3 regions of the Bacillus cereus group sp. RP37 genome follow, and region 3 is predicted to be linked to each of the others. Evidence: riboswitches for the same ligand, from Rfam matches in the RefSeq annotation. Region 3 holds a riboswitch; each other region holds the start of a gene.

Region 1 (3,157 bases), 2.9 Mb from region 3:
TACATATTGTAAGGAGCATTTTTTATTGTCAAAAAATCGATTCAATATATATCCGTTATTATATAAAATTATTTGTATAATAGTAGGTGAGAGTTATTTTCAAAAGGGAGGTGTATAGTTAATGAAGTTAGTTATTCCGAAGCAACACGGTGCATGGGCTATGCTCGTTATACCATTTCTAGTAAGTGTTATTCTTGGGAAACCTACTATGTATCATATTCCATTGTTTTTAGCTTGGTTCTTTATCTATTTAGCTACGTATCCATTTCTTATGTACATAAAGCAAAGACGAAAAAAAGAGTTGTTACATGCTGCAATTGTATATTTTATCATCGCGTTCGTATTTGGAATGATTTCTCTATTATATGAATGGCGCATCCTTTTATTCGTAGCAGTAATGATTCCATTATTTATTGTAAATATGTATTACGCTCGTCAAAAGAATGAAAGAGCGTTACTAAATGACATTAGTGCGATTATTGTTTTCTGTATTGGCGGTTTAGTTAGTTATTATTTTTCAATGAAACTTATAGATAAAACAGCACTATTTATTGCACTTATATCATTTTTATATTTTTTAGGAAGTACGTTTTATGTGAAAACGATGATACGTGAGAAAAATAACCCGAAGTATCGTTTTATATCTTGGGGTTATCATATTGTATTAACAATCATTGTATTTGCTATGAATCCGTGGTGTTCTCTTATTTTTATACCAAGTGTCATGCGAGCAATTATGTTGTACGGTAAAAAAATTTCTATTATAAAAGTAGGTATTTTAGAAATTGCTAATTCTGTATATTTTTTAATCATAACGGTAATAATTATGAAGTATGCCATTTGAAAAAGCTTCCCATCTTATGATGGGAAGTTTTTTCAATCTTGTTCTAAAATGTGAACCGTGTAATCACAACGTTGAATAGCTTGTTCGATCGCATAAAGGGATTGTTCAATACGTGCGCGATTAAAATCTTTTTCAACGGTCTGTAGCGCTGCTTCTAAACAATGTTTTGCTTCTTGTAATGATTGAAAAGAATCTTGTACATATCCGCGAGCATTTTCGTGCATTTCATACTCCTCCTTGCATATTCATATATGTATAGTATGAACAGGAAGAAAGAAAATATAATTTGTTGTATTTGTTTGACAATTGAAATGAAATTACGTATAGTAAGATTTAAGTGAATATTTTCTTATCCAGAGAGGTGGAGGGACTGGCCCGATGAAACCCAGCAACCGCGATGCAGGTGCTAATTCCAGCAGAACATATTTGTTCTGGGAGATAAGACGAAGATATATACGTAACTTCTTCTTATCGGAGAGGTTTTTTTGTTGTCAAAAAAACCGATTACGAAAATTTATATTAAGAAGAAAGGGGTTGCGAAGTACTGTGACACTCGAAAAATACGTAAAACTGCGTAGTACAGTTTATGAATATATGATAGAGCAAGATAAGCCAATATCATTGTTAGATATTCAAGAACATATCGTTTCGCATCATGAAGGAAAATTCACGAAAAAGATGTTACATCAATTTTATTTATCAAGACTATTAGATGAACTGAAACTGGATGGGAAAATTACATTAGCTGATGAATATCTCTATACTGAAAAAGGGGTATTTTATAAGGCGAGAAAAGGGAGCTAAGCTCTCTTTTTTTGAAGTATGTAGAGTAAAAGACTGCTGAAGCAGCCTGATACAAGGGAATGGTGTTGAGTGTGTAGTGTCAAAGATTGAATGTGCCTGAAAGAGGCACTTCATATCGGCTGCAAATGAAAAGAGACACCTCCGCCGAATAGGTGTCAGTCGTTTTGTCATATAGACTTACTATTTGACAGTTATTAGAATAACATGCAGGGTTTTGGAAGTCAAAAGGGAATTAAAGGAAGAGGTGTTGTTATGTACGCTTACTTATTACATGATATAACGAAATGGATTCCGAAATACATTGTAGATAGAGGATACGAATATTATGAAGATGGACATGTAGAAGATGTTGAAATACACGATAAGAAAGTTTTTGCTTTCGTTACTGGAAATGCAGGAAACTATGAAGTGATTATTGATCTTGAAGATTTTACAGAAAGTAGCTGCGAGTGTCCTTATGAGAATCTTTGCAAGCATATGGCGGCAGTTGTTTATGATATTCAAGGTGCTGGTGAAAGTACGGTAAAAGAGAAACTGAAAGATTTAGAAAAGGAAGAGTTACTTACAGTATTAAATCGTTTATTACAAAGTTCGAAAAACGTACAAATTGTAGAGAAGATGTTAAAGAAGGGGAAACTTTAACTTATAGAGGGAGTTGTTTTGTAGTGAATGTACTAATTGTATACGCTCATCCTAGTCCTTCCAGTTTTAACGCGGCGATTTTAAAGCATGTGCAAAAAGGATTACAAGAAACAAATCATTCGGTTACGGTACTTGATTTATATAAGGAACAATTTGATCCAGTCCTTGTATTTAATGAAGAGAAGAAAAGACGTGATTTAGTAAATGAGGAAGAGACAGCGCGATATAGAAAATTAGTGGAAGAGGCAGATACGCTTCTCTTCATCTATCCGATATGGTGGTGGGGGATGCCTGCTATTTTAAAAGGATTTATTGATCGCATTTTCGTAGCTGGATTTGCTTATAAATATGAAGGTGCCCTGCCGAAAGGATTATTGAACGGAAAGAAAGCGTGGGTTATTAATACGTTGGACTCGCCTTTATGGTACGTCGCATTATTATACCGATCAGCAGATTGGATTATGATGAAGAGAGGCGTTTTACGTTTTTGCGGTATTCGCGATATAAAACGGTCAGTGTTCCAATCAGTGAAAACGAGTAAACTAGAGAAGCGGGAAAAATGGTTAGTACAAATAGAAGAAAAGGCTCGTACATTATGAATGAAATCGATCGTATTCTAAACTGTTGTGGGTATGATAACGAACTTTTGCGAACGTATATTACATGTTTACTTCAATTGAAAAAATGTAGCGAAACATTTCAACAAATGACGATTCAATTAAGAAATGATTATCTAATAAGAGGGATTTGTGAAAGAGAAGTTGATGAGGTGGTAAGAGGAAGTAAAGAATATGAAACATATTTTCTTCCTAAAGCATTACAGTGGAATTTCCTTAAGAACAATCCAGATTTAATTGAAAAAATATG
Region 2 (3,157 bases), 5.0 Mb from region 3:
ATTCTTGCTTTAACGTATCACAACTATATTCACTATGCCCGAGCGCAAACACTTGTCTTCCTTCTTGCCCAATAACAAGGTGCACACCCGCTTCCTCAGAGTTTGCTAATAATGTTAATTCTTTCACCTCTCTAATATCACTCTCTCGTACTTCTGTATGACGAGAATGCGGGGCGAAAAACAATTCATCAAACCCTTGTAACAATTTCACATGTTGCTCACGGACTTCATGTTCAAATACACCGAACATTTTTTCCTTAAGAGGATACTTTGGAACGCCGTAATGATGATATAAACCAGCCTGTGCCCCCCAGCAAATATGAAGCGTAGATGTTACATTCTCTTTTGAATACTCCATAATACGTTTAAGCTCTTCCCAATAATCTACTTCTTCAAAAGAAAGAGTTTCAACTGGTGCTCCCGTAATAATAAGTCCATCAAATTTCTCATTCTCAATATCACGAAATGTTTTATAGAAACTCGTTAAATGTTCCTGTGCTACATTACGGGACAAATGCGATTCCATATGAAGCAAATGAACATCTAATTGCAACGGTGTGTTGCCAATTAAACGAAGTAATTGCGCCTCTGTTTCTTGCTTTGTAGGCATTAAATTTAATATAGCAATTTTCAATGCCCGGATATCTTGTGTTTCTGCTCGCTCCTTCGTCATTACAAAAATATTTTCCTTCTGCAACACTTTGCGAGCTGGTAAATCTTTATCAATTATGATCGGCATGTTCTTTGCCTCCGACTAGCGCTGCTTCTAAATCTGCAATAATATCAGAAACATCTTCTATACCGACCGATAAACGAATTAAATCTGATGTGACGCCAGCTAAACGCTGATCCTCAGCACTTAATTGTCTATGCGTTGTGCTAGCAGGATGTATGACGCAAGTTCGCGCATCAGCTACATGCGTTACGAGAGTTGCTAGTTTTACATTTGCGATAAATTCTTTCGCTGCTTCTAATCCCCCTTTAATGCCGAATGTTAAAACACCACTAGCACCTTTCTTCAAATACGTTTGTGCTAACGAGTAATTTTCATTACTATCTAATCCCGGATAATTCACCCATTCAATACGTTCATGGTTAGCAAGCCACTTAGCAACTGCGAGAGCATTTTCACTATGACGCTCCATTCTTAAATGCAGCGTTTCTAAGCCGATATTGCTAATATACGCATTGAATGGGCTCATACAGTTTCCGTAGTCTCTTAATAATTGAACACGTGCCTTCACAATATAAGCTGCTGCACCAAAATTTTGAACGTAACTTACGCCGTGATAACTTGGATCCGGTTCAACAAGTTCAGGATATTTCCCATTTGTCCAATCGAAGTTCCCTCCGTCAATAACAATGCCACCTAAAGAACTTGCATGACCATCAATATATTTCGTCGTAGAATGAACGATAATATTTGCTCCATGTTCAAATGCTTGGCATAAATAAGGAGTTGCTAATGTATTATCCACGATAAAAGGTACTTCCAACTCTTTCGCTGCATCTGAAAATTCTTTGAAATTTAGAACATTCATCGCTGGATTTCCTAACGATTCTGCATAAACAAGTTTCGTCTTATCATTAGCAAGGGCCACAATTTCATCAGCAGTTAAATTCGGATTAAAGAACGTAACATCAATACCAAGCTTACGCAAACTCACTCCAAATAAATTAAACGTTCCGCCATAAACTGTTGAAGAACAAAGCAAGTGGTCTCCGCTACTACAAATATTTAAAACGGCAAGCATAATAGCAGCCTGCCCAGAAGCCGTTGCAACAGCTCCTACACCACCCTCTAAATCCGCTAACTTTTGCTCAAATGCAGCTAAAGTAGGATTTCCAATACGCGTGTAGATATATCCTTCTGCCTCTAAATTAAATAGCGCCGCTAAATCATCCGAAGTATCGTATTTATACGTTGTACTTTGATAAAGCGGTAAAACACGCGGTTCACCATTCTTTGGTGTATAGCCACCTTGCACACAAATTGTTCCTTTTCCCCATGATTCTCCCATCTCTCATTCTCCTTTCTTTTATACAAAATAAAAAAACTGCTCCTTTCCTGAAAACAAGAAAGGAGCAGTTTGAAAACACGCTCTAAAGGCTCTTTCTTATCTTTCAGGATTATTACCTGCAGGATTTGGCACAATTCCGTTATACGGCTGTTGCCAAGGTTTCATCGGGCCTGTCCCTCCACCTTTTCTTGATAAGACTATGCAATTACCGTTGATTTTATAGCAATAATTTCCTAATGTCAATTGGTTTTTCTGAATGTTCAAAATTAATTACAAATAAGTTTACATGCATAACAAAAGAAATATATTCCATATTCATTTGAAAAAGACCTTTTAAAACCCCCGATTAATATATAGAATTAAATACGTAGTTTAACTGTATACATTCCAAATTCTCACGAGACCTCAATATATTGAATAAGCCAACCTCTCAAAAAGATACTATACATATTCATCTCATTTCGCAGTAGTATATTTAATCCTTTCGACATTAAAACTTACATAACGGAGGTATCACATGACAAATACAAAAGACATGCACTATATGCTCGTCCTATACGGCATTCTTTTAGGCTCTATAGTAGGAGCAACAGTCTGGTTATTTTTAGTTACAATAAATATCGGCATTCACTTTATTTGGGGATACTTACCTACTATTTTCTCTTCTCCCGCTTATTACACTATTTGTGTAACAACTATCGGTGGGATTCTCGTTGGTTTAACCCAAAAATACTTCGGCACATATCCACGTCTTATGCCGGAAGTAATGGGTGAATATAAAAAAACAGGTAGAATTGAATACCGTTTTGTACATAAAGCTACTTTAACTGCGATTATCGTTTTAATATTTGGAGCTAGCTTAGGTCCCGAAGCAGCACTTGTTGGAATTATCGGTGGACTTTGTACATGGGTAGGCGATCGCTTTACATTCGCCTTAAAAGGAATGAATGAACTAACAGAGGTTGGAATCGGTGCTACTTTAAGTGTAATTTTTAACGCGCCATTATTCGGTTATTTAGCTCCAAATGAAAATGAGGGTGAGCAAATTAACGAATTTTCTAAAGGAAAAAAAGCAATTGTATATTTAGCTACCACTTTCGCTGGTTTTTCCGTTTATTTATTACTTAGTAAATTTG
Region 3 (3,157 bases):
ACAAAACCAACGAATAATAGAGCTTATATTGAAAAGTAAATGGCCATTGAAAATATAGGCTTTATTTTTCAATGGCCATTTATGGTTATATATTTAACGTTTTGGACAATGTATGCTTTAACTTACCCTATAATAGGGGAATTTAATTCATTTGAATCGAAAGTGATTTCCATATATTACTATCCGGTGGTTAGAACTAGCTAAACCCTATTAATATCAGGATAAACATGTAAATAGAAACAAATCAACGAGAAAAGTTGACTTATTAGTCACATTTTTTAGTATTCATTTTAAGGATTTCCTGTATAATACAATTTGAAAGAAAATCTATGGTTTGACAAGAAACACTCTTTTCGGTTTTGCTCACTGAAGGGAGTGTTTTTTTGTAGCCAAAAACTCCTCTGTACTCATTACATTTGCATATACTCCATTTAAACTAGCTAAAATTGTGTTATGAATATAAACGGCTGGTATAGTAGCACTCTTAAAGGAAAGATCTTTTGTAGCACAAGCATCATGTATAACGGTACATGGAAAGCCGAAATCAAAAGCAGCCCTTACAGTAGCATCAATACACATATGAGTCATCATCCCGCATATGACGACGTGCTCAATGTCTAAACGTTGTAATTGTTCTAGAAGATCGGTTTCGCGAAAACTATTTGGATAATGTTTGAGTATAACGGTTTCTTCTCTAAGTGGGCGTACGCTTTCATGAATATGTACACCCTCTGTATTTGGTAGGAAAAAAGTAGCGTCATCTTTTATTGCTACATGTTGGATATGAAAAATAGGTTCGTTTTTCGTTCTAAAGAATTGTAGCAGCTGGCTAGCATATTCGCTTGCTTCTACTGGATTACGCAATTCCATCTTTCCATTCGGAAAATAATCATTTTGAATATCAACGAGTAAAAGAGCTGTTTTCATATATTTATCTTCCTCCGATTTCATATTCAAATAATGGTATTCAATGTATAGAGAGGATTCTCCTTTTAAAAAATATGAAGGAGGAGAATTTTACATAACTTTAAAAATTACTATTTGTATTGTGATTTTTTATTTGAAAATTTCAATAGAGGAATAATTAATATTTTTCTAAAAAAATGTATTGACTCTTATTATTCTGAGTTCTATAATGAGAATTAATTAAACGACAATTAAATCGATACATTCTTATCCAGAGAGGTGGAGGGACTGGCCCTACGATACCTCAGCAACGGGTTTTTTAATACCGTGCTAACTCCAGCAAGCCTTATAAAAGGCTTGGAAGATGAGAAGATGTGAACGAGTACATATAAGTGCTCTCCTTCTTATCTTTATGGTTGATAAGAAGGAGAGCACTTTTTATTTTACCTCGAAAGCTCTACTTCAAGTTTTTACAGCATATAGGAGGGGAAAAAATGATTTTTTTTAACAATGTAAGTAAAGTATATGAATCAGGTGGGCAATCTGTTCATGCGGTGGAGGATGTAACGTTATCAGTTGAGAAGGGCGAAATTTTCGGCATTATCGGTTTTAGTGGCGCTGGAAAGAGTACGTTATTACGCTTAGTAAATATGTTAGAGAGACCAACGGCAGGAACGATTTCAATAGATGATAAAGATATTACATCCTTATCGACGAAAGAATTACGGAAGCTAAGACAAAGAATCGGGATGATTTTTCAAAGTTTTAATTTATTTAATTCAAGAACAGTGTTTGGGAATATTGCTTATCCATTAAAATTAGCGAAAGTACCAAATCATGAGATAAAAGAAAGAGTAAATGAACTGCTGAAGTTTGTAGGATTAGAAGATAAAGCAAACTATTATCCAGAGCAACTATCAGGCGGACAAAAGCAGCGTGTTGGTATTGCAAGAGCACTTGCAACATCGCCAGACATTCTTATATGTGATGAGGCAACATCAGCTTTAGATCCAGAAACAACGACAGAAATTTTGAACTTATTAAAGAAAGTAAATCGAGAATACAATGTAACAATTCTTCTTATTACACATGAAATGCATGTTGTGAAAGAAATTTGTCACCGTGTAGCTGTAATGGAGAAGGGAAAGGTTATTGAAGAAGGAAAACTGTTTGACGTTTTCACACAACCAAAAACAAAGACAACTCAAAACTTTGTACGCTCTATTATTAATGATCATTTACCGGAAAGTGTTCTAGGGAAAATTCAAAATGGTGGACAGATTTATCGCTTAACATTTACTGGTGAAGAGACAGGGCAGCCAGTACTATCATATATCGCGAAAAACTATAACGTCGATGTAAACGTACTGTACGGAAATATTATTGAACTTCAAAATGTGCTATTTGGAAATCTACTTGTGGAACTGCAAGGTGAGCAGAAAGAAATTCAAAAAGCATTACAACATCTAAGACTGCAAGTGCAGCTGAAGGAGGTAGAAGCTCATGCGAGTTGATTGGAGTATATTTTGGCCACGCATAGTAGATGCGACGGGGGATACCCTCTTAATGGTAGTTGTAACCCTTATATTTGCTACAATCCTTGGTATACCTCTAGGTTTACTATTATATGTAACGAGAAAAGGAAACTTTTTAGAAAATAAATGGGTCTTTTCTATTCTTAATATCATTATTAATACAATTCGCCCGGTTCCATTCATCATCTTCTTAGTAGCTTTAAGCCCACTAACAAGAAGCGTTATTGGAACGACGATTGGAACAGCAGCAGCAATTTTCCCAATGACGTTAGTCGCTTCGATTGGTATTGCGAGAATGGTTGAAACAAATCTTGTTTCTGTTCCGAAGGGGGTAATTGAAGCAGCGCAAGCAATGGGAGCTTCACCAATTAGAATTGTTTTTGAAATTCTTGTGCCAGAAGCGTTAGCGCCATTGATCTTAGGGGTTACATTTATGACAGTTGGTTTAATTGAATTTTCTGCAGTTGCTGGGCTTGTCGGTGGTGGCGGTCTTGGTGACTTAGCGATGACATATGGTTATCAACGTTTTGATACATCAGTTATGTTCGTAACGGTCGTTTTACTTATTATTCTCGTACAGGTAGCTCAAAACTTAGGAAACTACTTTGCGAAAGTCTTTTTACGCAGATCATAAAAAGGAAGAGGGGAAAAGGAAATGAAGAAAATTTTAGCATTTGCATTATCAGCAATCGTAGGGATTTCAGCGTTAAGCGGCT

What was found. A riboswitch is a leader RNA that binds a small molecule or an ion and turns the genes downstream of it on or off. The one in region 3 is predicted to bind S-adenosylmethionine.
Positions count from the first base shown of each region.
Region 1: linked by a shared signal. The riboswitch ahead of QCI44_RS11320 (hypothetical protein) and the one ahead of QCI44_RS26500 (methionine ABC transporter ATP-binding protein) in region 3 are both predicted to bind S-adenosylmethionine.
Region 2: linked by a shared signal. The riboswitch ahead of QCI44_RS00435 (bifunctional O-acetylhomoserine aminocarboxypropyltransferase/cysteine synthase) and the one ahead of QCI44_RS26500 (methionine ABC transporter ATP-binding protein) in region 3 are both predicted to bind S-adenosylmethionine.

Region 1 is NZ_JARVHP010000001.1:2,136,583-2,139,739, forward strand. Features, by position in the region: gene QCI44_RS11310 (YwiC-like family protein) at 122-844, shown strand; gene QCI44_RS11315 (hypothetical protein) at 877-1,068, opposite strand; SAM riboswitch class I at 1,191-1,289, shown strand; gene QCI44_RS11320 (hypothetical protein) at 1,391-1,648, shown strand; gene QCI44_RS11325 (SWIM zinc finger family protein) at 1,853-2,290, shown strand; gene QCI44_RS11330 (NAD(P)H-dependent oxidoreductase) at 2,314-2,889, shown strand; gene QCI44_RS11335 (hypothetical protein) at 2,886-3,157, shown strand, end outside.
Region 2 is NZ_JARVHP010000001.1:90,287-93,443, reverse strand. Features, by position in the region: gene metA (homoserine O-acetyltransferase MetA) at 1-739, opposite strand, end outside; gene QCI44_RS00435 (bifunctional O-acetylhomoserine aminocarboxypropyltransferase/cysteine synthase) at 723-2,021, opposite strand; SAM riboswitch class I at 2,115-2,219, opposite strand; gene QCI44_RS00430 (chloride channel protein) at 2,539-3,157, shown strand, end outside.
Region 3 is NZ_JARVHP010000001.1:5,045,269-5,048,425, reverse strand. Features, by position in the region: gene QCI44_RS26505 (cysteine hydrolase family protein) at 364-927, opposite strand; SAM riboswitch class I at 1,171-1,277, shown strand; gene QCI44_RS26500 (methionine ABC transporter ATP-binding protein) at 1,401-2,420, shown strand; gene QCI44_RS26495 (methionine ABC transporter permease) at 2,410-3,075, shown strand; gene QCI44_RS26490 (MetQ/NlpA family ABC transporter substrate-binding protein) at 3,097-3,157, shown strand, end outside.